4 regions of the Lysinibacillus sp. NPDC097195 genome follow, and region 2 is predicted to be linked to each of the others. Evidence: riboswitches for the same ligand, from Rfam matches in the RefSeq annotation. Region 2 holds a riboswitch; each other region holds the start of a gene.

Region 1 (7,509 bases), on a different contig from region 2:
GCAAGCTATAGTAGAAGAACAGCAAAAGCATATTCCTGAGCATGTGCAGTCATTACAAGAGCTAAAGCAAACAATTGCAGATGTCGGACAGCAAAAGCTTGCACTTCAAACTGCATGGCATACAAGCCAGCAAAACTTGCAAGTGGCACAGGAGGCAACAAGTAAGGCGACGATGGTGGAAGAGTTGGCTAAAAAAGCATATGAGGAATTGCAAAAAACGCTTAATGACAAACGCGAACAGTTTTTAGCTAGTATGAAGGATGTTGGTTTTGCAAGCTATGAAGAATATGCTGCTGCAAAACGAAGTGTTGTACAAATTGAGGATTTACGTAAAGCTTGTCATGATTATGCATTGCAGCTCCATTCTTTGCAGCAACAACTGGCAGATGGTGCAAAGCATCTTGAAGGAAAAGCGAAGCAAGATTTAACAATATTAGAAGAAAAGCTTGAAGGGCTGCGCAACACATACGAAGAGGCATTTAAAACTTTGCAATTGACCCAAAGCTATGCAAGGGCATGTGCTGACTTTATCGTTAAAGTTGAGGAAACAGCAAATGAAATAAATGTCCTTGAAAAAGAAGCGGGGCGTGTCAAGGAACTTTATACATTGTTAAATGGCCAAAATCCGAAAAAACTATCCTTTGAGCGCTATATTCAAATTAGTTATTTGGATAAGATTACGGCAGCAGCAAATCTTCGCTTATTCCATTTATCAAATGGACAATTTGAATTGCGACGTTCCGACCGATTAGAGAAGCATGCGAAACAAAGTGGGCTAGGATTGGATGTTTATGATGCCTATACGGACCAGTTACGAGATGTTAAAACTTTATCAGGTGGAGAAAAGTTTAATGCATCATTAAGCCTTGCGTTAGGGATGGCAGATGTCATTCAAAGCTTCCAAGGCAATATACGAATTGAAACAATGTTTATTGACGAGGGCTTTGGCTCGTTAGATGAAGAAGCGTTAAATAAAGCCATTGATACGCTAATTGATTTACAGGACTCAGGCAGAATGATAGGCGTTATTTCACATGTAGCCGAATTAAAAGCTGCCATGCCAGCAGTGCTACATGTCGAAAAAACGTTAAGCGGACATAGCACAACACATTTTGAAGTAAAGTAAGTGCCAGGCACTGAAACAATTCTGAATTTTGATAGTGCGTTGAGCCGCGAAGTTTCTTGGTCAATGCCGAGAAAAAGTGCCAGGCACTCACACAATTTAAGTAAAAACCCACGGAGACTTCTGCTGCTTACTATGTTGAGCGGAAGGCGACGTGGGTTTTTCCGTTTTAGGATAGCGAAATATTTGCTACTATTTTCTGCGTGTTTGTACGTTAGCTGTTGTTCCTTTTTTAGCTGCGACTACTTTTTTTACGATAGGAATAACGATGGGTGCAAATTTTATAGCAGTTTTAACTACTTTTGATACTTTCACAAATACGACAGCTCCTTTGAACGAATTTTTAACGAATCACTCGTACAGCTTGCACTATATTCCAAATGACAATCGCTAATGATACGAGTAAATAAATTGCAAATGATACAAACCATATAATAATAAATGTATTCCCATTTGCAGAAGGGTCAAACATATTGAGTGACATCGTTGAAAAAATGAAAACGATAAAGAAGATGATGCCAAAGGCAAGTGGGATTAAGTGAGAAATAAGTGCTCTGACAGCATGTCTTTTGATATCACGATCATTTGAAACAAAATAGACAACTAACGGGACGATAAATGGTGCAAAAAAAATACTGAGATAACTAAATGCAGGTAAAATTTTTTGATTCTCCATCATTGTTCCTCCTTTTTTTATATTTACGCATTAAAAAATCAAAAGTTTCAAAAAAAAATAAGCGTGGAAAAGGTTGTAATCGTCCAGACGTTTGCGTACAATGAGGGTGTTCAATAAAAAATTAGATGTAACGACCACAAGGGGAGCTGATGATGTCAGCTGAGACTGGGCACGTAATGCCTTTACTCTTTGAACCTGTAAGTTAACACTTGCGTAGGGATGTGGATAGAAACCGACACTTTTACGATGTGAGGCTCTGTCCTGGCATCGTTTTTTTCATGCCGGATTGTGCGCATATCAATAATTGATTTCTATTCCTGCTCTTGTATCCTACATCGGAACAAAGGAGAGAATAATTTTATGGACAAAAAAAGATTACTCATGCTGGTCGAGATTGCCATTTTCGCAGCGATAGGACTTGTGCTTGATCAAGTTTCCTTTAAAGTATGGGCACAAGGTGGCTCTGTGAGCTTGGTGATGATTCCAATCATATTAATGGCGTTTCGTTGGGGCCTTTGGTCAGGGCTTGCAACAGGGCTATTGATTGGTGTTATACAAACAATGTTTGGTGCTTATATTGTGCACTGGCTTCAAGGATTACTAGATTATGGGGTGGCCTTTACCGTAGTAGGTTTAGCAGCAATCGTTCGTGAACCTGTATTAAAGGCAGCAACAGCTTTAAATAAAAAGAAAATGGCCGTTTATATTGTCATTGGTACGGTGTTGGCAGGTTTCCTTCGTTATCTTGCGCATACGTTCGCAGGTGCAGTATTTTTTGCTGAATATGCAGGCGATCAAAATGCATGGGTCTATTCAATTATTTATAATGGAACATACATGCTACCAGCTACCGTTTTAACCGCAATTGTTGGTGTGCTATTATTTACAGCAGCACCGCAATTAATGCAACGTAAATCTTAAACAATATTAGCCTATCCAAAAGGGAAAAATAGTATGCTAAGTATCTTAGTATGCTATTTTTTATTTTTAGAGCAATACTCGTTGAACAAAGTTGAGATTTGGTAAATTGTTGTTTTTTATTTGATGGTACGTCTAAAATCATGGCGGCATAGAATAATTAAAGCGTTTGGCGTTATGCGCATTTAAAGTTATGTTATATTAAAGAATAGATATTAGATGAAAGGGACGTTAAAAATGATTGTAAAAACGCAAGAAGAAATTGAAGCCTTTAAAAAAATTGGTCGCATTTGTGCCGAAATTCGTGAGGCGATGAAGGCAGCTACAAAACCAGGAGTGACAACACTTGAATTAGATGAAATTGCAGGGCGCATGTTTGCTGAAGCAGGAGCTATTTCAGGTCCTAAAGGTGAATACGATTTCCCTGGATATACTTGTATTAGTGTGAATGAAGAAGTGGCCCATGGTATTCCTGGACAACGCATTATTCAAGAGGGAGACATCGTCAATATTGATGTATCCGGTTCTCTAAATGGCTATTTTGCAGATACAGGTATTTCATTTGTAGTAGGGCAAGGTTACGAAGATAAAGAAAAACTTTGCCGCGTAGCGAAAAGTGCCTTTGATCGTGCTATGACAAAAGTAAAAGCTGGTTCTAAACTAAACCAAATTGGGAAAGCGGTAGAGCGTGAAGCTTATGCCAATGACTTAACGGTTATTATGAACTTAACAGGACATGGTTTAGGTCGTTCATTGCATGATGAACCAAACCATATTTTAAATTATTACGATGCATGGGATTCAACAATTATGAAAGAGGGCATGGTACTTGCAGTTGAGCCGTTTATTTCAGCGAAAGCAGAGCATATCGTTGAAGCTGGTGATGGCTGGACATTTATCACACCTGATAAATCATTAGTTGCCCAAATTGAGCATTCTATTATTGTTACAAAAGATAAACCAATCATTTTAACTTCATTAGATGAAGCATAAAAAACTAAAAACCTGCTTACCGATTTAATCTCGGTAAACAGGTTTTTTTTTGACGAATAAAATGCCCACAATAAGCACGCCACATAAAAATAAAGCTGCTGTCGTCACCAGTAATTCATCAAGGCCATTATGCAATACGATGCCGATAAAGGCCCATATAAATACGCTAGGATACACAATATCGAAATGATGGTAACGAATATGTAAAGCGATGGCAGTACCTATTGTCAATAATATTACTGCCCAAAGTGGGTTGCTCAGTCCAAAACCATGCCACCCATAAGATGTTAGGATAAAACTTGCGTTAGTTAACATCATAAATGTAGACCATGCAAAGTAAAGTGAAAATGGCAGTCTTCCTGTTAGCGAATTATTTGTAAATGAGTACGTATTGTAAAGGAAAAATAAGTACAGTACTAAAATTACTGAAGAGCAGAAAAATATTATGAAAAATTCATAATGCCAAAATAAAATAGACAGCGCTTGTAATATGCATACATTGCTAAAGAGAACAGTCTGTTTAATAGATGTCTTTTTAAAATTCATAACTAACCAATAAGCGAGCAAAATGTAAATCACTATCCATATCATATAGCTAATATTAATAGGTGCAAACATTACGGGAAAACGATTTGAGATTTCTAACGTAGATTGACCATTTATTGTTATGAAATAGGATGCAAAGGTTAGGATGAGTGAGACAATATACGTTATTGTCATTAAAATAATCTTAGGCAAAGCTTCCTCTCCCTTCGTGTTAAATTTTATAGGGAAAAGACAAATAAGTATAGGACTGTCACGAAATATCTATTTTATTATACCGGAAAATCCTTACAATGGAACAAGTGAATTTGCGTAAATTGTCTACAATTTACCATTTGATTAGGCATCCAAATATTTCTTTAGTACAATAGAAATATCCAATTTGAAGGAGTGGAATTTTGATGACGCAAAATCTAAAAAATCTTGACCTATCAATTGAACTAGATAAAAAACTGTATAAAAAGAAATTAAAAGTACTCCAATATGAAATGTTAAATGCACAGCAATTTTTACTAAACAATAAAATTGGACTTATTCTAGTATTTGAAGGGATGGATGCTGCAGGCAAGGGTGGCGCCATTAAGCGTCTCATTGAACGAGTTGACCCTCGAGGCTATGTCGTTCATCCTATCTCAGCTCCACAGCCTCACGAACTTCGATATAATTACTTACAACGTTTTTGGAGAAAGTTACCGCAACACGGACAAATTGCGATTTTTGACCGTTCTTGGTATGGACGCGTGTTAGTTGAGCGTATTGAAGGATTTGCAACAAAAGAAGAGTGGTCCCGAGCGTATGAAGAAATTAATAACTTCGAAAAAATATTAACTGCTGGCGACTACATTATTATAAAATTTTGGCTACATGTTTCTGAAGAAGAACAGTTAAAGCGTTTTAATGAGCGTGCACAAGATCCTTATAAAGCATGGAAGTTAACTGATGAAGACTGGAGAAATCGTGAGAAAACACCGGAATATATAGCAGCGGCAAATGAAATGTTTGAAAAAACAGACAAGAAAAATGCTCCTTGGGTATTGGTGGCAGGAAACGATAAAAAGCATGCGCGCGTACAAGTGCTACAAGAAACACTTGCCCATATTGAACGTGAGGCGCAAAAAAGGGGTCTACATTTAACAAACGTTTTAGATAAGTCCCATTTAGAGGATGCGGAGTCATCAAGTATCGGCCTACAAATTCATGCTAAAAAAACGAAAAAATAAAAAGAATGATGCTGTACTATTTAGACAGGGCCGTTTTAGTAGTAGCAGCATCTTCTATTACATACAATGAACATGTACTGACATTTATCGGAAGGCTTGTGGGGAGAAATGGTGCTAAAAATTTGGAATTTATTAAGGAAAAAGGGTGGAAATGTGGTCTCAATTCAGGGGGAGAAATGCTACGTTCGCACATTCCAAGAAAAAGATGCACAAAGCTTAACGGGTCTAGTAAGTCGAAATAAATATTTTTGGTCTACATATGAACCGTTACAGCGTCCTGAATACTACACAATTGATGCGCAATATAAAAAAATACAAGAAAGTTTATATTTAATGGGTTCAAAGAGGGAATATACTTTTGGAATATATGAGCTAGGTACAAATAATTTAATCGGTCACATTGCACTTTATGCTATCAAACGTTTACCGTATTCGAGTGCATTTGTTGGTTATGCGATGGATGAAATCTATGTGGGTAAAGGCATAGTAACGGAAGCGGTAGAATTAGTTGTAAAATTTGCCTTTGAACAAATTGGGCTCCATCGAGTGGAAGCTTATGTATCGACTGAAAATATGGCCTCAATTCGAGTGCTAGAAAAATCAGGTTTTCAACAAGAAGGCTTGTTAAGGAAATTACTGTACATTAATGGTCAATGGGTGGATCACTACATGTATGCTCGCCTAGAGCCATTGTCTTGAACGCACAACATGCTTGGAAGTGTAAAAAGTGTTAGATTGACTGCCATCAATCTAACACTTTTTTGCAATGTCGTTGTTGTCTGCTACGATGGTGCTTTCCGCGGACACACATGTGTAAGCCGCAACCCTCTCTAACGCGCGGGCTGTTTGTGCGTTCCCGCAGGAGTCACCGCCTTTGCTACCAACAACTAATTATTGTCTACTTTTAAATAATAAAGAATGAATGGCTAAGAAATTGTACTAAACCCTTTGCTTGTTTTCATTTTTATAGAAGCTAAACTTTAAAAATTATTTAACAGCTTCAAAAGTAATAGTTTGATTTCGATCTGTAGGATATTGCTGATAGCAATAGTCTGATGAAATAACGATATCTTTAAAGCCAACTTGCATTAAAAGTCTTTTAAATTCATTTATTCCATACCATTTTAAGGTGAATGTTTCGAATTCGCTGTCGATACAATTGCCTTCTCGCCATTTATCGTAGCGATGATGGGTAGTAGTTGTTTGGTTAATATAATTTATTTCAGATTGTGTTGCTTGCAATGTAATGATCTCACCTTGGCTGTTTGTAAACGTTCGATAGCGAGAGCTTCCTTCCCTAAAGTCCGGTTGCAAAAAGATATCTAGAATCAATCTGCCGTTCAATTCTAAATGATTGTACAAATTAGTCAATATTTGATATGCCTCTTTGTCATCAGTAATTAATAAAAATGTTCCTGCAGGAATAATGATAGCTTCATACAGTTGAGCTGCTTGAAAGGTCTCCATATTTTCATGAAAAATATTCGCTTCTTGCTTGGCTTTTTTTAAATTGTCTCGACAGTACACTAACATTTCCTCAGACAGATCAAAACCTTCAATTGTCATTCCACGCTCAAGCAATGGGATTAAAATACGGCCCGTTCCAACAGCTGGCTCTAATATTTTTCCTTTGACATGAGCAAGGCGTTGACTATAATATTCGACATCTCCAAACGAACTGCCGATAGGTTTGTCTAGGTTATAAACTTCTGCTGAAATTGAATGATAAGATTGCATTTCCTTCCTCCTGTATACTATATATTTGCTAAATTTTACCAAATAATGATATGAAACACAACAAATATCAAATAAAAGAAATTGATAGTACTTATAATTTTATTTGGAGGTGAGATCAATGGATGGACAGATACAGTTTATGATTGAGTGGATTGAAGGTAAATTAAAAAATCAATTTTCGTTAGATGAACTTTCGCATCGTATGGGATATTCACCATACTATTGCTCGTTTAAATTTCACCAAGCAACAGGTATAACGATTCGACGCTATATTTTTCTAAGGAGATTGTATTTATCTA
Region 2 (7,509 bases):
TAACCTAGATGATAATAAGGATTTACTTGGTGTAGGGGTGATTTTAGAAAATAACACGGTGAAAGTTGGGCCGACGACTGATAAGGCTTTAATTGACCAACAAAATCGTTTTATTCCTTATTTAACAAGAGGCAAAGACAAAGTTATTATTAATCCTGTAGTAGGACTTGACGAAAAGAATGGTGCAGAATGGTATCGTATACCAAAAGAAGAAGGTCGTGCAATGTTAACGGAACCGTATGAATTTAATGTCAACGGTAATACGATTTCAATGACGACTATTGCTGTACCATTAGTGAATAATAAAGGTACATATTTTGGCGTTCTATCAGCAACTATTTCTATCGACTTTTTAAAGGAATTAGCTGCTTCTATTGAGCCTGAAGGCGGTTATGCAGGAATCATAACAGATCAAGGTATTTTAACGGTAAATAGTATTAATGAAAAGTTAGACGGAACCAATATGCAAGATGCTATTGATTGGACAAATGTTAAACAATCAATGGAAGAGGGGGTATCAGACAGTCTTTATGTAGACTCCAAGCAACTTGGTGAACAGTCATTCAATGCTTTTGCACCTATGAAGTTAGAAAATATTGATGAAGTATGGTCAGTGCAGCTAGTATTACCTAAATCCAAAATACTAGAAACGTATAATAAAGTACTTATATTTACAATTGGAGCAGCAATTGTGATGGTCATTTTAATGGCTGCAGCAAGTGCTATGTTTATCTATCGACAGTTAAAGCCTCTAAAGGTTTTACGTGCATCTATTGAAAAAGCTGCCGAGGGTGATTTAACATCAAAAATTGATGAAAAATTCATTAAACCCGATGAAATTGGTGCTGTAGCATTCGCTTATAATAATATGCTGGATAAAACGAACGATGCCATACATACGGTATTAAATTCTTCAACATTACTTAATCAATCTTCAGATGATGTAAACGAGGCCTTTAATGAAATTGTTGCTTCTAATCAGGAAGTATCTGTAGCCATCAACGAAATAGCGCAAGGTGCATCGAAACAATCGGAAGATACAGAAGAAACAAATTATCGCATGATTGATTTATCCGATCAAATTGACGCTATTACAATGCTTTCCAAGCAAATGGATGAGCTTTCATTGAAAACAAAAGCTTCGACAGAGCAAGGTATGAAAGAAGTTGAAAGTTTGCGCGACCGTAATAGTGAAACTAATGAAATGAATGGTCGTATACAACAGCAAATGGAATCTTTATCTAGCAATATTAACAATATCAATCAAATTATTGTATCTATTCAAGGAATTACTGAACAAACCAACTTACTAGCACTTAATGCAAGTATTGAAGCCGCTCGAGCAGGGGAACACGGGAAAGGTTTTGCGGTAGTAGCAGAAGAAGTTCGTAAACTGGCAGAACAATCTAAGACCGAAACAGAAGTGATAAAGAAAACAGTGGCGAGCATTCTACAGGACGCTAAACAAACGGTTTCAGTTATTACTTCGAATGCTGGCTTAATGCAAGCCCAGAATGAATCGGTACAAAATACAGAGTTAGCCTTTAAGGATAATAATGAGCTTTCACATGCGATTACAAAAGCAATTAATGAGCTATTAACGAATCTTTCACAAATGTTAGAGCAAAAAGATCAAGCCATTACTGCGATACAAAGTATTTCAGCCGTATCAGAGGAAACAGCTGCTTCTGCAGAGCAAGTAAGTGCATCTGCTGTCGATCAACAAGCAGAAATGGAGAAGGTTGCAGAATCGATTCATAATATGAACCAAATTTCTAAAGAACTGCAAGAGGTCGTGAATCGCTTTAAGCTTTCTTAATTAATGCTAAATTTCCCGAAGCAGAGAGGATATTCCGCGGATTGGAGAAGTAATTCCGCGGAGCAGAGGGTAATCCCGCGAAGCAGAGGAGTAATCCCGCGAAACAGAGCAAGAATCCCGCGGAGCAGAGAGGTAATCCCGCGGAGCAGAGAAGTAATTCCGCGAAGCAGAGCAAGAATCCCGCGAAGCAGAGCAAGAATTCCGCGAAACAGAGAGGTAATCCCGCGAAGCAGAGAGGTAATTCCTAGGAGCAGAGAAGTAATTCCGCGAAACAGAGCAAGAATCCCGCGGAGCAGAGAGGTAATCCCGCGGAGCAGGGGAGTAATTCCGCGAAACAGGGCAAGAATCCCGCGGAACAGAGAGGTAATCCCGCGGAGCAGAGAAGTAATCCCGCGAAACAGAGCAAGAATTCCGCGGAGCAGGGCATATCTACCGGCATTAATAGTAGTTTTGGACTGTCCAATTATTGGATAGTCTTTTTTATGTAAAGCTGTTATAGATGAGGTGGTGTAAGGGAGCATTGACCCGATGGTTGAACAGTTTTACTATAGTAGGAGATGAAAGGGGGTTGCCTCTATGTTGTATCTTGGTATGATTTTCTTTAAAATTGTTGCACCTATTTTGGTATTGCTTGTACTTGGAGCATTTTTGCAGAAGAAATTTAGTTTTAATTTAAAAGCATTATCTCAACTCATTACATATTGTTTTATGCCGGCAGCGGTATTTGTTAATTTATATGAAACGACTGTGGAGTTAACGGTGCTTGGGGAAGTGGCACTATTTATTGCGCTCTTTATCGGGAGTCAAATGGTGCTAAGTCACTTTTTAGCAAAGGCACTTGGTCTTGCGAAAACAGAAACGGCAGTATTTAAAAATAGTGTTGTGCTTATTAACTCTGGTAACTATGGCATTCCGGTAGCCCAAATGATTTTCGCAGCCCAGCCGGTTGGAGTTGCAATTCAAGTACTTCTCGTTATTTTTCAAAATATGACGACTTATACATATGGTTTATATAATTTAATCTCCTCCACTAAATCAGGGATGGCGATAGTGAAGGATTTTCTAAAAATGCCGATTATTCATGCCCTAATAATAGGAGTGGCAATGAATTTCTTTCATATTGGCATTCCGCAATTTATCCGGATTCCAATTGACCATGTGGCGGATGGTTTTATTGCAGTAGCACTTATTACACTCGGTGCACAACTATCGCAACTTGAAATCAAATCGATGTTCAATAAAACAGTGTTTGTTAGCTGTATTACGCGTCTTGTAGTAGGTCCTGCTGTAGCATTACTTATTATTTCTGTGCTCGGCTTAGATGGTGTCGTTGCTCAATCGCTCTTTATTGCAAGTGCATTTCCAACGTCACGTAATAGCTCCAGTTTAGCGCTAGAATATGATATCGAGTCGGCTACTGCTGCGCAAACCGTGCTATTTTCTACAATCGTTAGCTGTATTACCGTGACCGTGGTAATTTATATAGCGGAAATGCTCTTTACATAATTGGCTTCCATCTATTAGTAATATCTGGTACACTAACATCAAACTGAATAGCTTAACTAGGGGAGTCTGATGAGTCGGGCTGAGAGGGAAACGCATGGAGGTTTCTTGACCCTTTGGACCTGATCTGGCTCATACCAGCGTGGGAAAGTTAATGAACATCGCACTCCTTATACTTTTGAACTGTGCGATTAATAAACCTTACATGTACAGCCGGATCCAAATTTTTTTGGATTCGGCTTTTTATTTGTAATAGAGCTTATTGGCGTGAGCTAGATTCGGTCCTTGTAAAAAATACTAAAAAGGGAGCGGAATAGTAAATGACAACAATTAGCGAAAAAAACATGAACATTATGGCAAGCTTTGATGGCAGTAAAAAAGTATATATAGAAGGAACACGACCAGATATTTTAGTGCCAATGCGTGAAATTAAGTTAAGCCCAACAACTGGTAGTTTTGGAGAAGAAGAAAATGCGCCTATTCGAGTTTATGATACGAGTGGGCCTTATACAGATCCAACGTATACAATCGATATTACGAAAGGTTTACCAGCTTTGCGGAGTGCGTGGATTAAAGAGCGTGATGATGTAGAGGAATACGAGGGACGCACTATAAAACCAGAAGATAATGGTTTCCGCAAAGTAGATGATCCACGTCTGTTTGAACATGTATTTCCACAGCTAGCACGTAAACCATTACGTGCGAAAAAGGGTCGCAATGTGACGCAACTACATTATGCAAGGCAAGGAATTATTACCCCGGAAATGGAATTTGTGGCGATTCGTGAACATGTTAAACCAGAATTTGTGCGTGCCGAAATTGCTGCAGGACGGGCTATTATGCCATCGAATATTAATCATCCCGAGGCTGAGCCGATGATAATCGGTCGTAACTTCCATGTGAAAATCAACGCCAATATTGGCAATTCGGCTGTTACTTCCTCCATTGCCGAGGAAGTGGAAAAAATGACGTGGGCAACACGGTGGGGTGCGGATAATATTATGGATTTATCTACTGGTAAGCATATTCATACAACACGTGAATGGATTATTCGTAATGCTGCTGTGCCTGTAGGAACTGTGCCGATTTATCAAGCGCTTGAAAAGGTCAATGGCGTAGCAGAGGATTTAACATGGGAAGTGTATCGAGATACGTTAATCGAGCAAGCCGAGCAAGGGATAGATTACTTCACGATTCATGCAGGTGTCTTGCTGCGTTATGTGCCTTTAACAGCTAATCGCGTAACAGGCATTGTGTCGCGCGGAGGTTCTATTATGGCGCAGTGGTGTTTATTCCATCATCAAGAAAATTTCTTATATACGCATTTTGAAGAGATTTGTGAAATTATGAAGACGTATGATGTTGCCTTTTCGTTAGGGGATGGTTTACGCCCTGGTTCTATTGCAGATGCCAATGACGAGGCGCAGTTTGCAGAACTAGAAACGCTAGGAGAGTTAACGCAAATTGCCTGGAAACATGATGTGCAAGTAATGGTAGAAGGACCAGGACACGTGCCAATGCATCTCATCAAAGAAAACATGGACAAGCAATTAGAAGTGTGTAAAGAAGCACCATTCTATACATTGGGGCCTCTTACTACAGATATTGCGCCAGGGTATGATCATATTACATCTGCTATTGGTGCGGCAATGATAGGGTGGTTTGGCACAGCCATGTTATGCTATGTAACTCCGAAAGAACATTTAGGGCTACCGAATCGAGAGGATGTTCGTGTAGGGGTCATTACCTATAAAATTGCAGCCCATGCAGCTGATTTAGCGAAGGGGCATCCTGGAGCGCAGCAGCGAGATGACGCGCTCTCGAAGGCACGTTTTGAGTTTCGTTGGCGAGACCAATTTAATTTGTCGTTAGACCCTGAGAGAGCTATAGAATACCACGATGAAACATTGCCAGCGGAAGGAGCAAAAACCGCACATTTCTGCTCGATGTGCGGTCCTAAGTTTTGTAGTATGAGAATTTCTCAAGACATTCGTAATTATGCTAAAGAAAAAGATTTAACTACGACCGAAGCGATTCACCAAGGGATGCAGGAAAAGGCGCAACAGTTTAAAAATAATGGCAGCAAATTGTATCAGTAATGAAGTACAAGACCCCATAAGGCACTTGGTAACAGTAGTGGTGGTACCTTCTGCTTAGAACAGAACAAACAGGTTGAAGGAATGGCAAAAGAGCTAGATTGATCGTAGTCAATCTAACTCTTTTTTTGCTATGAGCGTTGTGGTGCTACGGCGTAAGCTTTCTCTCAGCATAGTGCGTTCCCGTAGCAATTCCTGCCTACCAACAACTCGGTTCTCTTCACTTTATGTAGGTGAAAATATACCACCACATTCGCACGCATTTCATGTTTTAACTCCATCTTTTTAGACTTTAAACTTGCTTATTTCTTCTTGCAAAGTCGTTGCGCCATCACTTAATGATTTTGCTACCGAATGGGTTTCTTGAATGGTTGCTGCTTGTTCTTTTAAAGATTTAGCCATCGATTTAGATTGCTCCGCCACATTTTTCGCCACAGAGGACATTTCATTGACTGAAGCGGCTACCTCCTCAGTACTAGCAGAAATTTGTTGTGTAGAAGCGGAAACGTCTTCAATGTCAGATGCCATCGACCCGATCGCGCTCAAAATATTATGAAAGGCAGTCTGTGCTTTTTGAATGTAAGCAACACCTTCATCAATATTATGCACTGTAATGCTCACTGCTTTTTCAACTTCCACTGTATTTTGCTGAATTTGAGTAATTAAATGAATGATTTGGTTAGCTGATATTTTGGATTCCTCCGCTAATTTACGTACTTCATCTGCAACGACAGTAAAGCCTTGTCCATGTTCGCCAGCTCGGACTGCTTCAATGGTTGCATTAAGCGCAAGTAAGTTAGTTTGATCAGTAATATCGGTAATGGTCTTCGTAATATTTTCAATTTCTGTCGATTGTGCACTTAACTGTTGAATGAGTCGGTTTGTGTCATGTGAGGATTGCTGAATAATCATCATTTGATTTTCAGTTGTCTGCAACATCTTATCTCCTTCATTGGCAACGTTTTGTGTATCAAGAGCTTTGACGTGAAGTGTTTGTGTGGCTTCTGCAATACGTTGAACACCACGTGCTGTTTCATCCATGGCCATAGCTGTTTCCTGTCCAGTAACTACGGCTTGGTTACCGTCCTTCTCCATAATTTCAATACGTTTGGCAATATCTTTAGAAGCTTGTGAAACTTCGTCTGTGCTTGCTGCTAGTTCTTCGGAGCTCGAGGTTGTGTGCTTTACATTTGTTACAACATTATCAATAAGGGTGTGCAAGTTCGTTTTCATTGTATTAAATGAATCAGCTAATGTTCCAATTTCATCTTTTGTTTTTACTGTCACATCTTCTTGGCGTAAATCTCCGGTAGCAATGATATTTGCTGCAGTAGCTAGTTTATTGACTGGAATTGTAATAGCCCGGGTCATCAGAAACACAATAATAAAGGAGAGAAAGGTAGAGATGGCGGCGAGAACTAATATAATAAACGAACTAATATCCTCTACTTGTGATGATTTGGCACGGGCTAATTGTATTTGTTCCTCCTCATAAACTGCAATTTCATGAACTGCTTGTTGAATTGCTTCACTTGCAGGACGTGCAGTTGTTCTAAGAATATCGATAGCAGATTGTAAATTATTAGAATCATATGTATTGATAATCTCTAATGCTGCCTTTTCGAAGAGAGCTTGCTTTGTTTTTATAATTTCCATTTGCCTTTGTGTATTTTCACTAGTGAATAGGCTGTCTAGCTCAGCCACCTTCGTTTGAATAATGTTTTCTTGTTCCTCGAGCTTTTTATATGTAGCCTCATTTGGTTCAAGAATATATGAACGAAGATAGCTTCCTTGTAAGGCAGAGGCACTAAGGATTTTATCGATTTGCAGAAGTTTATAAACACGGTTGTCAAATAAGTCATGATTCAATTTATCAATATGATTGAGTTGATAGTAGGCTATTGAGGAGATAATTAGTAATAAAAGAATCATTGTTCCAAAGCTCATATAAAGCTTGTTTCGAATCGACATTTATTTTCCTCCATTCTAGATTTTGTCGTAGTTGTCACTAGCAATACAACTTTCAAATTCGATATTTATGAACGCAAACAAAATATGTGGAATGACTCAAGATAAATGTTATTAACAACA
Region 3 (7,509 bases), on a different contig from region 2:
ACAAATGCAAAATTAAATGCTCGCTTAAAAGAAGCGGAAGAAGCATTCCATCAATTCCGCTATGCAAAGGCTTTAGAAGAAGCTGGAACAGCAGTGGAGGAAATGGAGCCAGGTGCATTAAAGCGCATCGAGGCCATTGTTGCAGAGGACATGTTAACTCGGTCTTAAAATAATCCATAAAGAGAAAAAGAGACAGCTGCCTAAAAAGTGTGTACAAAACTTTTTAGGTAGCTATTTTTTTTACAAAAACTAGCTCTTAATGTTAATTTAGTCATCCTCTCCATGAGACAAATGACTAAATTAGAATAATTAGTAGTCAATCGACACAGATTGCGTTATGATAAATACCGTTAAATCAACGTTTTGAAAGTGTGTGAAAAAATGAATGTAAAGACAATTTATCTTGATAATAGTGCTACAACAAAGCCTTATAAAGAAGTAATGCAAACTTTTATGGCAGTAAATGAACAGTATTACGCAAACCCTGCATCAATCCATGCCATGGGTGTAGAATCAAATGAATTATTAATGCGTGCACGTGAGCAAGTAGCAGATATTTTGAAGACGGAAGCAAAAAATGTGCTATTTACTTCAGGTGGTACCGAATCGAATAACACAGCAATTTTTGGTTTAGCACGTGGTAACACACATAAAGGGAAACATATCTTAACGACAGAAATTGAACATCCGTCTGTCTTAGAAGCAGTTAAGCATCTCGAAAATGAAGGCTTTGAAGTGGAATATTTACGTGTCAACGAACAAGGCGTTATTTCATTAGATGAGCTTAAAGCGAAAATTCGTAAAGATACTGTTTTAGTTAGTATGATGCATGTGAATAACGAAATGGGTGCCATTCAACCTATTTTCGAAGCAGCTACAATTATTCATGCTGAAAGTAGAGCAGCATTCCATGTAGATGCTGTCCAAAGCTTCGGAAAACTGCCATTAATTTTTAAAGGCGAGGATGGCCCTGATTGCATTACAATTTCTGGACATAAAATACATGGCTTTAAAGGTTCAGGTGTTTTAGCTTTTCGCAAGCAAATGCAATGGCAACCTTATGCATTAGGTGGTGGGCAGGAATTTGGCTTACGTAGTGGCACTGTCGCAGTACCTCAAGCGGTTGCATTGGCAAAAGCGGCCCGTATCGCTGTTGAAACGATGCATGAACGTGCGCAAAAATATCGCGCATGGCAACAAGAAATTCGCGCGGAACTAGCGCAATTTGGAGATGTTGTCCATATTTTATCTAGCTCCGCTTGTGCGGCTCATATTTTATCATTCAGTGTTCGTGATGTAAAAGGTGAAGTGATTATTAATGCCATGCAAAAACAAGGTGTCATTGTTTCGACATCAAGTGCCTGCTCTTCCAAACAAACAAAGACAAGCCATGTTGTTGAAGCATTAAATATAGATGAACATTTTAAAAAAGGTGTTATCCGCGTTAGTTTTGGTGCATACGTAACATCTGAAGATATAACACAGTTTATACAAGTGCTCAAAAAAGTATTGATGGAACTTAAAGGAGAATTACTATTATGATTTGGAAAGAAATTCTAATTCGTTACGGCGAACTGTCAACAAAGGGACGTAATAAAATGGATTTTATCCGTCGTTTACGTGAAAATATTCGCCATGCATTTGCAGATTTAGGCCATTTACACATTCGTACGGAACGTGATCGCATGTTTATTGCTATTGAAGATAAGGATCAAATGGATGTCTTATTAGCAGGCTTACCGAAAATCTTCGGCATTCAATCATTTAGTCCTGTAGCTGCATGTGAAAAAGATATGGACGCTATGAAACAGCTGGCTATTACGATTATGGATACGTTTAAAGAGGAACAACTGACTTTTAAAGTTGAAGTGAAACGTACAGATAAAACATTCCCATTAGAGTCACACAGCATTCAACGCGAAATTGGTGGTTATGTTTTACCGCAATATCAAAATTTATCTGTAAAAGTGAAACATCCTGATGTTGAGTTACGAGTGGAAGTGCGCCACGATGCAACATATATGATGGCACAAGTTATTCCTGGTGCGGGTGGGATGCCAGTGGGCTCCAACGGAAAATCATTATTAATGTTGTCAGGAGGGATTGATAGTCCTGTAGCAGGTTATTTAATGATGAAGCGTGGTGTACGTCTAGAAGCCATCCATTTCTTTAGCCCACCGTATACAAGTCAAAATTCATTAGAGAAAGTAAAAGTGTTAGCAAATGAACTAACAAAATTTGGCGCAAATATTCGATTACATGTTATACCGTTTACTGAAATCCAAGTTCTTATTAAAGAAAAAGTACCGTCAAATGTCTCGATGACAACAACACGTCGTATGATGTTAAAAGTTGCTGATAAAGTTCGTGAAGAAATTGGGGCGCTTGCTATTGTAACAGGTGAGAGTCTTGGACAAGTTGCAAGTCAGACGCTTGAAAGTTTAACTGCAATTAATGCGGTAACGAATACACCAATTTTACGTCCGCTTATTTCAAATGATAAATTAGAAATTATTGATATTGCGGAGAAAATCGGCACATATGAAACGTCGATTCAACCATTTGAGGACTGCTGTACAATTTTCACGCCTGCAAGTCCGAAAACGAAGCCGAAGCTTGAAAAAGTGGAGCATTACGAGAGCTTTTCTGACTTCGATGAACTAATTGACCGTGCAGTAAAAAATCGTGAAGTGTACATTTTCCCGAAAAAAGAGCAGCCAAAAGATAAATTTGCAGATCTTTTATAAAAAAATTAAAGTTTTTATAAAAAAATATCGTCAGCGTTATTTAAAAATTAATTACGCTATTATAATAAGAAGGAAACCGTCTCAAAATTGAATTTGGGACGGTTCTTTTTTATATTTCCTAGGCTTTTTCCTTTAGAGTTACATTTTACCTTTTATTTTTTCGTATTAAAAATCGAATATCGCACATTCTATATTCACAAGGAGGTGAGACAGACATGGCGAACAACAACCGCAGTTCAAATCAGCTTGCAGTACCTGGTGTACAACAAGCACTAGATCAAATGAAATACGAAATTGCACAAGAATTTGGTGTTCAATTAGGAGCTGACGCTTCAGCTCGTGCCAACGGTTCCGTTGGTGGTGAAATCACTAAACGTCTTGTACAAATGGCAGAATCTCAATTAAAAGGTATGCCAAACAACAACCAATAATTGCAGAATAAGCAGTTATTGAACTTAAAACCAGTGACCGTAAAAGGCACTGGTTTTAGTTTGTTTAAAATGACTGTTTTTATGCTAAATGCAGTGCTTTGAAAACGGTAACGGTTTTATTTATATCATTACTTTCACAAATAGCGGAAATAACAGCCACACCGTCTGCACCTGCTTGCAATACAGCATAGGCATTGTGTAAGTCGATGCCACCGATTGCGACGATAGGCAGCTGTGGAGACAATTTTCGAGCATATGATAAAAATTCAGTTCCACTAGGCGGTTGAGCATCATTTTTTGAAGTTGTCGCATATATCGGCCCTATACCTACATAATCTGCTCCATATTGTAAAGCGACTTGTAATTCATCAGCACAGTGGACAGATACGCCAAGAATTTTTTGACCTATTTTTTGACGGACGAGCGATACGGGAAGATCTTCTTGCCCAATATGAATACCATCAGCATCTAACTTTAAAGCAAGTTCAATATCGTCATTCACGATAAAGGGGACTGCGTATTGCTTGCATAAACTTTGACATTGACGCGCAAAGTTTTCATAGTGCTCATCTGTCAATGCACCGAGTCCTTTTTCACGAAATTGAAACATCGTAATGCCTGCTTGCAAAGCTGCCTCAAGTACTGCTAAAGGTTGTCCATTTTTTACATTCGTTGTACCCATAATAAAATAAAGCTGCAAATCCCTACGTTTCATGGATAATCACCTCGCAACTAGCTTGAAATTTTTTGTAAGCAAAATGATTCGTCGGTCCATTGCCATTGCCAATTGATAAATTATGAAGAATTGCTAGCTGTATAAACTTTTTCGCCTCAATAATCGCCTGTTTTAGAGGCAGTTTTTGTCCAATAAAAGCTGTTAATGCAGCTGAAAATGTACATCCTGTACCGTGAGTGTTCTTTGTAGCAATACGAGGAGTCTGCATTGAAAATGTTGTACCATTGTTAAAAAATACATAGTCCACTGCAAAATCTTCGTTAGCTAAATGTCCACCTTTTATAATGACACATTGCACACCAAGCTGTAATAATGCTTGTGCTGCTTGCTGAATTTCTAATAAAGTTTCGATTTTACGCCCTATAAGAGTCTCTGCTTCAGGAACATTAGGTGTGACGATTGTGGCAAGTGGTAAAAGTTCTTCCTTTAATGCCGCTATCGCTTGTTGCTGTAATAAGCTTTCGCCACCTTTAGCAATCATTACTGGATCAACAATAAGGGGAATCGCTGAATGGCAGAAAGTCTGTGCAACGGTACGAATAATGTCAGAAGAAAAAAGCATTCCTGTCTTAATGGCAGAAATTGAAAAATCATCGAGTAAAACTTGAAGTTGTTTATTGACAAAGCCTTGGTCGATTGGTAATACATCCATTACACCTAATGTATTCTGTGCAGTCAAAGCGGTAAGAACAGAAGTTCCGAAAACGCCTAATTCTTGAAATGTTTTTAAATCAGCCTGGATACCTGCTCCGCCACCACTATCAGAGCCAGCAATTGTCGTAACAATGTGCATTAGTGATCACCATCCTTCGATAAACGATGTAATTCATTTAAGATGGAAACAGTAAAATCACCGTTAAATGGTGTAGTAGAAGCAGCATGTTTCGCCACTTGTTTATAGGCGGTTAATGTATCGCACAGCTGGGAAAATGGCGCTGTACCAACACTATAAGCAGCACAACAAATTGCGCTTAACAAACAACCAGTGCCAGTAACTTCTGTCATGCGCAAATGCCCACCAATAATCCATTGGGCTTGATGGCCATCTGTTATAAAATCTTCTTCACCAGTTACAATAACGATGCATTGATATTTTTTGGCTATTTCTTTTGCTTTTTCTTCTACGGAGATGGAACCGACTCCACTATCAACACCTTTCTGTTGCCACTGGACGTTGGCGATAGTAGCAAGTTCTCCAATATTACAGCGAATAACAGCGAAGCGAAGTTCTTTTAATAATTGTTGTACTGTTTGTTTGCGAAAAGCTGTGGCTCCCACACCAACTGGGTCTAACAGTACTGGAATACCAAGAGCATTGGCCTTTTTTCCAGCAAGCAACATCGATTCTTTTGTCCGGCTAGTGAGCGTGCCGATATTAATGAGTAAGGCTGAGGAAATAGCTACCATTTCTTCGACTTCTAGTGTTTCATCAGCCATTACAGGAGAAGCACCAATTGCTAATAAGCCGTTTGCTTGAAAATTTGCCACAACATAGTTTGTTATGCAGTGAATGAGTGGTTGTTTATTACGAATAGTTTGAAAAATCATCATAGTCCTCCTTTTGGATGGACGTAAGCATGCAAAAAAGCTCTTTTTCGTGCAAAATGTACACGTAAAAGAGCTTGTCATCAATAAAGAAGATGGATATTGCTCCCTACGTCAGTATTAACTAACAGGTTCAAAGGGTCAGGTTTTACCTTCTCAACTCGTTATGAGTCCCCCTGCAATCAAGAATTTTTAGTTGCCCAAAATGTAACATATCTTATCAGAGTATTCAATAGCTTTTTATCATAATTTGGAAATTAGTGACTGATGCCATAGAATAAACCATGATAATTGTCATGACTTTCTTAAAATAAGTCCCTTCCATTGAAATAATTAAAAAATGAGTTTTATAATAAACCTAGCAATAAGGAGGAAGTTATTATGAAAAGACAGGATTTAATCGCACCAGAATGGTATAACATTGTGGAGGAAATTGAAAAGTATGCACAGCAGCCATCTAAAAATGCATTAATTGTATATAATGAGCAGCAAGAAATTCAATACATTACATATGCGACATTACTAGAAAAGGCGAATCAGGCAGCCCATGTATTTACTTCACAAGGATTAACCAAGGGCGATGTCCTTTTAGTTATGGTTCCGAGATCTGTAGAGGCTTATATTGTTTACATAGCGGCATTGAAGGCAGGGTTAACAATTATCCCTAGCTCAGAAATGTTACGTACAAAAGATATTGAATATCGCATTACACATGCAAATGCGAAAGGTATTATTGCCTACGAGCCATATATTGAACAATTTGATCAAGTACAAAACTTAAACGGTATTTTGCAATTTGTAGTAGGCCAAGCGCATGCACCATGGCAACCATTACTTGAAAAAATGAAGGAGCAACCTACAACTTATACGAATCCGACACCGACAAAAAGTACGGACAATGCTTTTTTAGCCTATACGAGCGGTACAACAGGCAATCCGAAAGCGGCTGTTCATACACATAGCTGGGGTTATGCTCATTTACGCACAACAGCACCAAATTGGTTAGGTGTTCAAGAAAATGATATCGTTTGGGCTACAGCAGCGCCGGGATGGCAAAAGTGGATTTGGAGCCCGTTCCTAGCAACGTTAGGTAGTGGAGCTACAGCCTTTGTCTATAAAGGGAAATTTGATGCATCGACTTATTTATCGTTGCTTGAAAAATTTAAAATAAATGTATTATGCTGTACGCCAACCGAGTATCGCTTTATGGCAGCACTTAACAACCTACAGGATTATAATTTGAACGAGGTTCGCCAAGCTGTATCGGCAGGTGAGCCATTGAATAGTGAAGTAGTAAAAGTGTTTGCAGAGGCCTTTAATATTCAAGTTCGAGATGGCTACGGACAAACAGAAAATACATTACTAGTTGGCACAATGGTCGGCATGGAAGCACGCGCTGGCTCTATGGGAAAACCGACGCCAGGCAATACAGTAGAAATAATTGATGATCTAGGAAATCCAGTGTCTGAAGGTGTTGTGGGAGATATTGCTGTGCATCGAGAAACACCTGCGCTCTTTAAAGAGTACTTCCAAGATCGTGAACGCACAAGTTTACAATTCCGAGGTGACTGGTATATAACTGGAGACCGAGCATCTAAAGATGCACAAGGTTATTTCTGGTTTGAAGGTCGAGGAGATGATGTTATTATTTCATCGGGCTATACAATCGGGCCATTTGAAGTAGAAGATGCCTTAATGAAGCATCCTACAGTGAAGGAAGTTGCTGTCGTGGCAAGTCCTGATGAAGTAAGAGGAAATATTGTAAAAGCGTTTATTGTTCTTCACCAAGGAGAAGTTGGGGATAGTACGCTTATTAAAAAGTTACAAAACCACGTAAAATCGATGACAGCACCTTACAAATATCCACGGGCGATTGAGTTTGTCGAAGTGTTGCCAAAGACTGCATCGGGAAAAATCCGCCGCGTCGAATTACGACAACAAGAACAAGCCCACTATACACAAAAATAAATATTTCCTAGGAAATAATGTCGAAAAATCAAAGTTCATGTTTTATTGTGAACTTTTGATTTTTTGTTATCCCTCATTTTAT
Region 4 (7,509 bases), on a different contig from region 2:
CGTATGAGGCAAAACGTCGCCAACATGAAGAGGAGTTTGAAGCAATTTGTCGTCGCTATGGCGTACGTAAGTTGCAACTCAAGGTGGAGGATGGTTTGCAGCATGCGATTTTTCAACAATTACTGAAAGCACATTGGATTAGGTGAGGTGAGCCGTTTTGGGCTTTAGTCAAATTATTTTTAGCTGGACGGCCATCATCCCGGTCATTGTCCTGCTCTATTATTTCTTTCGCAAAAAATATACCGATCAAACGGTGTCTTCCACACTTTTTTGGTCTGAAATTATGCAAGAAACGCGTGTGTCTCCATATTTAAAGCATTTACAAAAAAATGCGTTGCTATATTTACAATTGCTTGCGTTGTTGCTATTGGTACTAGCATTGATGAATCCGTATATAAAAAAAAGCACGATTGCTGGCGCGCAGACGATATTTATCGTGGATACATCCGCTACAATGCTAGCTGGTAAAGAACAATCAACTTTCGACGCACATAAAAAAGAAATGCTGTCATTAGTCGAACAACTGGATGGACGACCTGTCACGTTAATTACAACAGGCAGTTCACCACAAGCAGTTTTACAACAGGAAACAAGCGCAAAAAGTATTGAAAAAGCAATCCAAGATTTACACGTAACATATGAAACAGCGCAAATAAATAAGGCGCTTGATGTGGCACAAGCATTTGTCGGCGATACGCCCACATCAATTTATGTCTTTACAGATACACTCGATAAAAAACAATTACCGATGGAGAAAGATACAGTAAAATGGCTTGTTTATGGTGCAGAGAAAAATTTAACGAACGTAGCAATTACACGTTTTGCTGCAACAACAGATGGTAAGTCTACAATAGCATTAGTGCAGTTACAAAACGATACGAACCAACAACATAAGCTGACACTTACACTCCAAAACAGTCAAGGGGAGGTAATTACAGAGGAGCAAATTTCCCTTGCTGGCAATGAGGCTACTACGAAAACATTTAAAGATTTACCATTAATAGATACGCTAACAGCTAACATCGATGTAGAAGATAATTATGCTGTTGATAATCGTCAATCGGTCGTGTTGCAAACAGCTACCTCGAATATCGTCGTCGATCAAAGCCTGCATCAACTAATTCAAAAGGGCTTTCAATCGATAAACAGTCATGTCAAAATTGTTCCTTCCTTGCAGCTAGCAGATAACCAAAATGCGACTATCGTGACTAATCAAACAGCATTACTGCAAAAAATGGCTAGACCAATCGTGTTATTTGGGCGCGATGAAGTTGAAAAAAAGGAAATTAATGGAGAGGTAAAAATAACGAGCGATGCTTTATTTGCCTTTAGTGACTTAAACGATATTTATGTAAGTGCGGTATATCCTGCGTTCGATAATTATAAAACTATTGCCACGGTAGGCGATGAACCATTTATTCAACGTTCTCCACAAGGAGATATAGTCGTCCTTGCTGATATTGCGGATACCGATTGGCCTTTATTTCCTTCCTTCCCGTTATTTTTATGGAGTGTGGAACAACAATTATCTGAATCTGTAGGCTCGCTCGGCATTTTTGCACCTAATGAGCAGCGTGCAGTAGCGCTATCTCAAGGTGAGTGGAGCGTTTATTCTCAGGATGATGAATTTTTATCGACAATTAGCAATGGATTAGTAACGGCTCCAACGCAGCCAGGTATTTATACGGCTCGTTCTAACAGTGAAGAAAAGCGTTTAATCGTGCAACTCCAGGCAACTGAACGTGTAATCGCACAAGGGACAAGCTATACGCTTGGCGAGCTTCAGCAAAATGGCAAGGAAGAAGTATCAAAGGCTTCGTTCGTCCCATGGCTAATACTAATAATTTTATGTTTGCTTGTAGCAGAGTGGGAGGTGCAACGACGACGTGGATTTACGAATTGATACACCATTAGCCTTATTGTTATTATTGCCATTGTTTCTGTACTTTGGATGGACATATTGGCGAGAGCGTATGCGCCTGAAAAAAAGCCATCTTATTGTTATGAGCATTCGCGTAGTAGCAGTCGGTTGTTTAGTCTTTGCACTGGCGGCCCCCTATATTTTATTACCGATAAAGGAAGAGCAAGTACTATATTTAGTGGACCGTTCTGCTTCAATGAATAGCACTGAAGCACAAATGACAAATTTTATAGAGGAAAGTTTGAAAGCGAAAAAGGATGAACAACTTGCAGGGATTTATTCTTTTTCATCAACTCTCCAAACAGAAGCGATGTTATCAAACTCGCTAAAGGAAGTTCCGAAATTTACGGAGATAAAAGATATAGATCAAACGAATATTGAACAAAGTCTTCAACTTGCAACAGGGATTATTGATCCGAAAAAGGCCACACGACTTGTATTACTAACGGATGCCAATGAAACACAAGGCAATGTGTTGGAATTTGCAACAAAGCTAAAAGGGTCCAATATTAGCGTAGATGTTGTGCCTTTCCATCAAAGTGTCGCAAATGATGTTTCGCTGTCAAGCTTTGTTACACCACAGGTAGCATACGTTGGTGAGCAACAGCAACTTGTTACGGAAGTAAATGCAACAGCGGCAGGTCAAGGTGAATTATTACTATACGAAAACGATAAATTAATTCATCGTGAGGCAGTTGAGCTTACAGAAGGCTCTAATGTTTTTACGTATAAACATACAGCAACCGCTGAAGGGCTAGTAAAATATGAGGCACTTGTCCAAGTTGGACAGGACGCTATTTTTGAAAATAATAAATTAACTAGTGTAACGATGGTGCAAAGTGAGCCACATTTACTTATTGTGAATGGCTATGATACGGCATCACCAATTGCTGCGGCGCTAGGGACAAACTCAATTTCCTATGATGTGATCGATGCAGCCAATTTGCCAAATGAGCTTTCTAGTTATTTGCAATATAATGCGATTATTTTTGATAATGTGCCTGGCCACTTAGTCGGTGAAGCAAAAATGAGCGTCATCGAGCAGGCAGTGAAAAATTTCGGTGTTGGATTTACAATGGTTGGTGGTGAAAATAGCTTCGGCTTGGGTGGCTATTTTAAAACGCCTATTGAAACATTATTACCTGTAGAGATGGAGATAAAGGGCAAAGAGCAATTGCCATCTTTAGGGCTTGTCATTGTACTGGACCGTTCAGGCAGTATGTATGGCTCAAAGCTGGAGCTTGCCAAAGAAGCGGCCGCTCGTTCGGTGGAAATGTTAAGGGATGAGGATACGCTCGGATTTATCGCCTTCGATGATCGCCCTTGGGAAATTATCGAAACGGCGCCACTTGGCAATAAAGAAGAAGCAGTTGATACGATTTTATCTGTGACGCCAGGTGGTGGTACAGAAATATATAGTTCACTTGCAGCGGCATATGATAGTTTAGCTAATTTAAAATTGCAACGAAAACATATTATTTTACTTACTGATGGACAGTCACAATCGGGTAATTACGAAGATTTAATTGAAACTGCTAAGGAACAAGGAATCACACTTTCTACCGTTGCAATTGGACAAGATGCTGATGGTGCTTTACTGCAATCATTAAGTGAAATGGGTAGTGGGCGATTTTATGATGTCATCGATGAACAGACAATCCCTTCTATTTTATCGCGTGAGACAGCAATGATTTCGCGTACTTATATTGAAGACAATCCATTTTACCCGACCATTTATAATGCAGCTGGATGGAATACACTTTTTGCAAATGGTGTGCCACAAATGAATGCTTATATTGGTACGACAGCGAAGCAAGGCGCTGCGGTAATTGCAGAAAGTGAGAAAGAAGATCCTGTATTGGCGCAATGGCAATATGGACTTGGCAAAACGTTTGCCTTTACATCCGATTCAACGGGGAAATGGACTGGAGACTGGGCAAGATGGCAGAATTGGGGCGCATTTTGGCAAACTATCATTTCGCAAATGCTACCAAGCTATAATGATGTGGCCTATGATGTAAGACTCGAAGCTGATGGCTCGTTTATCATTACAGACCCAACAAATGAAGCGGCCTTTTTAGATATTGTCGCTGTTGATGAAGCCGGCGAGGAACTTGATTTGCAGCTTGAAACAATTTCCGCCTCGCAAGTACGTGCAGTTGTCCAAGCGAAGCCTGGTCTGATTTTTTTCCGTATTGCTGACGAAGAACAGGCCATTTATCAGGCAGGACTTAGTGTACCGTACAGTGCTGAATATGAATTACGTCCTGTCAATGAAACCATTGCGAAAGAACTTACAAAGCAAACGGGTGGCTCTATTTTAAAAGAACCTCAACAAGTGTTTCGTGATTTCACCAACAAAGGAGCGGAGCGCCAAAATATTGCAACATGGCTACTGCTAGCAGGGATGCTATTATTCTTTGTTGATATAACCCTTCGACGCTTTGGTTGGAGCTTTATAACAAGGCATAAGCAACAAGACAAGCATGTAGAAGAAACAACGATACAAGCGGAAGACACAAATGTTGCACAGTTATTAAAGGGCATGAAAAAACGCTCTTAACAAGAAAACGATAGTACAGCGAGAAAAGCTAGTGCTATCGTTTTTTTTGTTCTGTCAATGTAATGTACTTGGCGCTTGTTCTTAGACTGTTAGCAACGATAATCCCGAGAATGGCCCCGATAAGGCTGGATGTGACAAAGGCTGGCATAAAAAATAAGGCTCCTACAGATGTTCCCATTAATAATTGCGCATAAGGGACAGCGACAAGTGAGGCCAGAATACCTGTGCCGAAAACTTCACCTGCACCTGCAAGCCATTTGCTGCAGCTATATTGATAGGCTAACGCCGCACATGCTGCACCAATGACACTTCCGGGAATTGCTAAAAGAGAGCCCGTGCCGGTTAGTATTCGAATAATGGCTGTCATGAAAGCAACGATAATCGTTGGCACTGGACCGAGTAGAATGGCACTGATGACGTTGATGGCATGCTGTACAGGGTAAGCACGAGCAATACCTGTTGGAATGGAAATAAAAGTAGAGCCTGTGACAGCAATCGCTACTAGTAAAGCCATCGTCGTTAGTTTTCGAATAGACATGATCAATTACTCCCTTAAGTTTTTTTGCGTTAATCGCCGATAGAAGTCAGTGAATCGCCGGTGAAATGCGAGAAATCGCCGATAGCATGCCCGCAATCGCCGATAAAACCGCACAAATCGCCGCTAGACCTTGCGAAATCGCTGATAGCACTGCCTAATGAATAAAAAAAGCCGCTTCCTTATAACGAAAGGAAGCGGCCTTGCATTTTTAAAACGAAAGCAAGTGTCGCCACTTCCCTCCGCTAGTGTGAACTAGATCAGGTTCAAAGGGTCCGTATATGAACATATACGTCTCAGCCTTGTAAAGACTCCCCTAGTGGTAAAACATGATTTAATTTTTCATTGATTTCCGCTGCGAGCGGACGCTTTCCGCGGGCACAACATAAGGCGCAACCCTGGCTAACGCGCGGTTTGCCGTGTCTTACGTTTTGTGCTGATCCCGCAGGAGTCGCCACCCTCCACTCCAATCAACCTAAATATTTGTCAATAAACACTTTGGACAAAAATCACTCAGGCTGCATAAGTTGTGGAGCCTTTTTAATTGTCCAAATGAGCGCTAATAGGAAGCAAGTCATTAAAATAATTGACCCGAAAATATAAGGACTATTTATATTCCAGTCGAATAAAAGACCCGCAAGTGCAGGGCCAATCATATTTCCAAGACTCATATAAGCATTGGTAAGACCAGCGGCATAACCTTGCTCACTGCCAGCAAGCTTAGAAATCAGTGTGTTAACGGCTGGACGAATTAACGTAGTTGCCGTTGAGAAAATCGTTGCGACCACTAAAATAAGTGCGAAGCCAGAAACAAATAATATTAAGAAAATGGCTACAGCAGCAATAAATAAATTGACTAGCACAACTTTCATTTCCCCAAAGCGCTTAAAGAGCGGTGTAATAACAAACATTTGCACAATGACACCGAATGCGCCACCTACAGTTAAGATGATTGCAATATCTGCAGGTTTGTAATTAAATTTGTCTGTGACAAATAAGGATAATGTCGTTTGGAAATTGGCGATTCCGAACGAGAATACAAGCATTATTATTAACATTACAAAATATGGCATTTTAACAGAGCGTGCCATCTGCTTTACAAGATTGTCTTGCTTTTGAGCTTTTTGAGCTGCAGTTGGTTTTGTAGAAGGTAATAACAACACCGAAAGGATAGAGGCAATAATAGCTGCTGCTCCAGCCATAAAGAATGGGAAATGCAAACTAACTTTAGAGAGGAATCCACCGATACCTGGTCCAATCATAAAACCAAGAGACATGGCGGCCCCTAACATGCCCATACCTTTTCCGCGTTCTTCATAAGTTGTGATATCTGCTACAAATGCCATAATAGGAGGTGCTACAAAGGCAGAACCTAAGCCTCCTAAGAAACGAGCAACAAAGAGCATCCATACATCTGTGGAAAGCCCAAAAGAAATTTGCCCAATACCAGTTACAATCAGACCAAAAATAATCAAATTTTTTCGACCATATCGATCTGACAGATTCCCAGCAATAGGAGAAAATATAAATTGTGCAAAGGCGAACGTTGCAATGAGCATACCTAGTACTTGTCCTGCTGCACCAAATATATGTAAATATTGCGGCATAACAGGAATAATAATGCCGATACTACCCATTGCGATAAACATATTAAACATTAATATATATAAAGCCGCCTTGTTAGACTTCTGCTGGGTCATCAATTACCCCCCTTTTTTCTATAGAAACATTACTACAGTCTATCATAAAGAAATATTGCTTGGCTATCAGATTATAGTCGTAGATGGATGGCATGGTTAACGATACAAGGGCGGAAAGATAAAGGAAATCGCCACTAAAAATCGTGTATCGCCACAAAACATCTATGAATCGCCACAAAGAAAGTGAGAACCGCCACTAAATACCAATGAATCGACACTAACTGCCGATAGGGGACAACAACAGCCACCAAAAAAGTGTTAGATTGATTGTAGTCAATCTAACACTTTTCCTCTTTAGTATTATCGAATGCTCATTTTAAATTCTAAAAATAATTCATTATATTTGCCCAAGTAATCAGGCCCTAAATTTTTATAAACTTCTAATGTTTTACGTTGTTCCTCAGAAGGATAGAAGCGTTCATCTGTTACGACTTCTTTATCCATTAAACTCATAGCAGCAAGATTTGGTGTAGAATAGCCGACATAATCAGCATTTTGAGCACCAGATTCTGCCTTCAACATAAAATTAATGAAGGCATGTGCGCCATCGATATTTTTCGAAGTTTTCGGGATGACCATGTTATCGAACCATAAGTTGGAACCTTCTTCAGGAACAGCAAAATCTAAATCTTCATTTTCAAATAACATATCAGCTGCTTGACCAGACCAAGTAAGTGCAACAGCCGCCTCGTTATTAATCATTAACGGTGTAATTTCATCACCGATAATCGCTTTGACGTTTGGTGCAAGTGTAATCAGTTTGTCTGTAGCTTGACGTAGCTCTTGGTTA

Evidence for each region. A riboswitch is a leader RNA that binds a small molecule or an ion and turns the genes downstream of it on or off. The one in region 2 is predicted to bind thiamine pyrophosphate.
Region 1: it holds a riboswitch for thiamine pyrophosphate, as region 2 does, so the genes downstream of both, thiT (energy-coupled thiamine transporter ThiT) here and thiC (phosphomethylpyrimidine synthase ThiC) in region 2, are expected to answer to the same signal.
Region 3: it holds a riboswitch for thiamine pyrophosphate, as region 2 does, so the genes downstream of both, thiM (hydroxyethylthiazole kinase) here and thiC (phosphomethylpyrimidine synthase ThiC) in region 2, are expected to answer to the same signal.
Region 4: it holds a riboswitch for thiamine pyrophosphate, as region 2 does, so the genes downstream of both, thiW (energy coupling factor transporter S component ThiW) here and thiC (phosphomethylpyrimidine synthase ThiC) in region 2, are expected to answer to the same signal.

The regions. Positions count from the first base shown of each region.
Region 1 is NZ_JBIWDP010000006.1:95,617-103,125, forward strand. Features, by position in the region: gene ACIQXI_RS19795 (AAA family ATPase) at 1-1,126, shown strand, start outside; gene ACIQXI_RS19800 (hypothetical protein) at 1,316-1,438, opposite strand; gene ACIQXI_RS19805 (magnetosome magnetite crystal formation protein family) at 1,467-1,799, opposite strand; TPP riboswitch at 1,929-2,036, shown strand; gene thiT (energy-coupled thiamine transporter ThiT) at 2,160-2,720, shown strand; gene map (type I methionyl aminopeptidase) at 2,955-3,710, shown strand; gene ACIQXI_RS19820 (hypothetical protein) at 3,735-4,448, opposite strand; gene ACIQXI_RS19825 (polyphosphate kinase 2 family protein) at 4,655-5,473, shown strand; gene ACIQXI_RS19830 (GNAT family N-acetyltransferase) at 5,582-6,172, shown strand; gene ACIQXI_RS19835 (class I SAM-dependent methyltransferase) at 6,461-7,210, opposite strand; gene ACIQXI_RS19840 (helix-turn-helix domain-containing protein) at 7,329-7,509, shown strand, end outside.
Region 2 is NZ_JBIWDP010000007.1:97,141-104,649, forward strand. Features, by position in the region: gene ACIQXI_RS20480 (methyl-accepting chemotaxis protein) at 1-1,819, shown strand, start outside; gene ACIQXI_RS20485 (AEC family transporter) at 2,396-3,325, shown strand; TPP riboswitch at 3,374-3,488, shown strand; gene thiC (phosphomethylpyrimidine synthase ThiC) at 3,643-5,421, shown strand; gene ACIQXI_RS20495 (methyl-accepting chemotaxis protein) at 5,704-7,389, opposite strand.
Region 3 is NZ_JBIWDP010000001.1:169,605-177,113, forward strand. Features, by position in the region: gene ezrA (septation ring formation regulator EzrA) at 1-168, shown strand, start outside; gene ACIQXI_RS00875 (cysteine desulfurase family protein) at 382-1,542, shown strand; gene thiI (tRNA uracil 4-sulfurtransferase ThiI) at 1,539-2,747, shown strand; gene ACIQXI_RS00885 (alpha/beta-type small acid-soluble spore protein) at 2,963-3,178, shown strand; gene thiE (thiamine phosphate synthase) at 3,258-3,893, opposite strand; gene thiD (bifunctional hydroxymethylpyrimidine kinase/phosphomethylpyrimidine kinase) at 3,883-4,707, opposite strand; gene thiM (hydroxyethylthiazole kinase) at 4,707-5,462, opposite strand; TPP riboswitch at 5,549-5,647, opposite strand; gene mbcS (acyl-CoA synthetase MbcS) at 5,841-7,427, shown strand.
Region 4 is NZ_JBIWDP010000001.1:2,478,375-2,485,883, reverse strand. Features, by position in the region: gene ACIQXI_RS12765 (DUF58 domain-containing protein) at 1-146, shown strand, start outside; gene ACIQXI_RS12760 (vWA domain-containing protein) at 158-1,903, shown strand; gene ACIQXI_RS12755 (VWA domain-containing protein) at 1,887-4,484, shown strand; gene thiW (energy coupling factor transporter S component ThiW) at 4,519-5,022, opposite strand; TPP riboswitch at 5,240-5,347, opposite strand; gene ACIQXI_RS12745 (MFS transporter) at 5,529-6,719, opposite strand; gene ACIQXI_RS12740 (ABC transporter substrate-binding protein) at 7,020-7,509, opposite strand, start outside.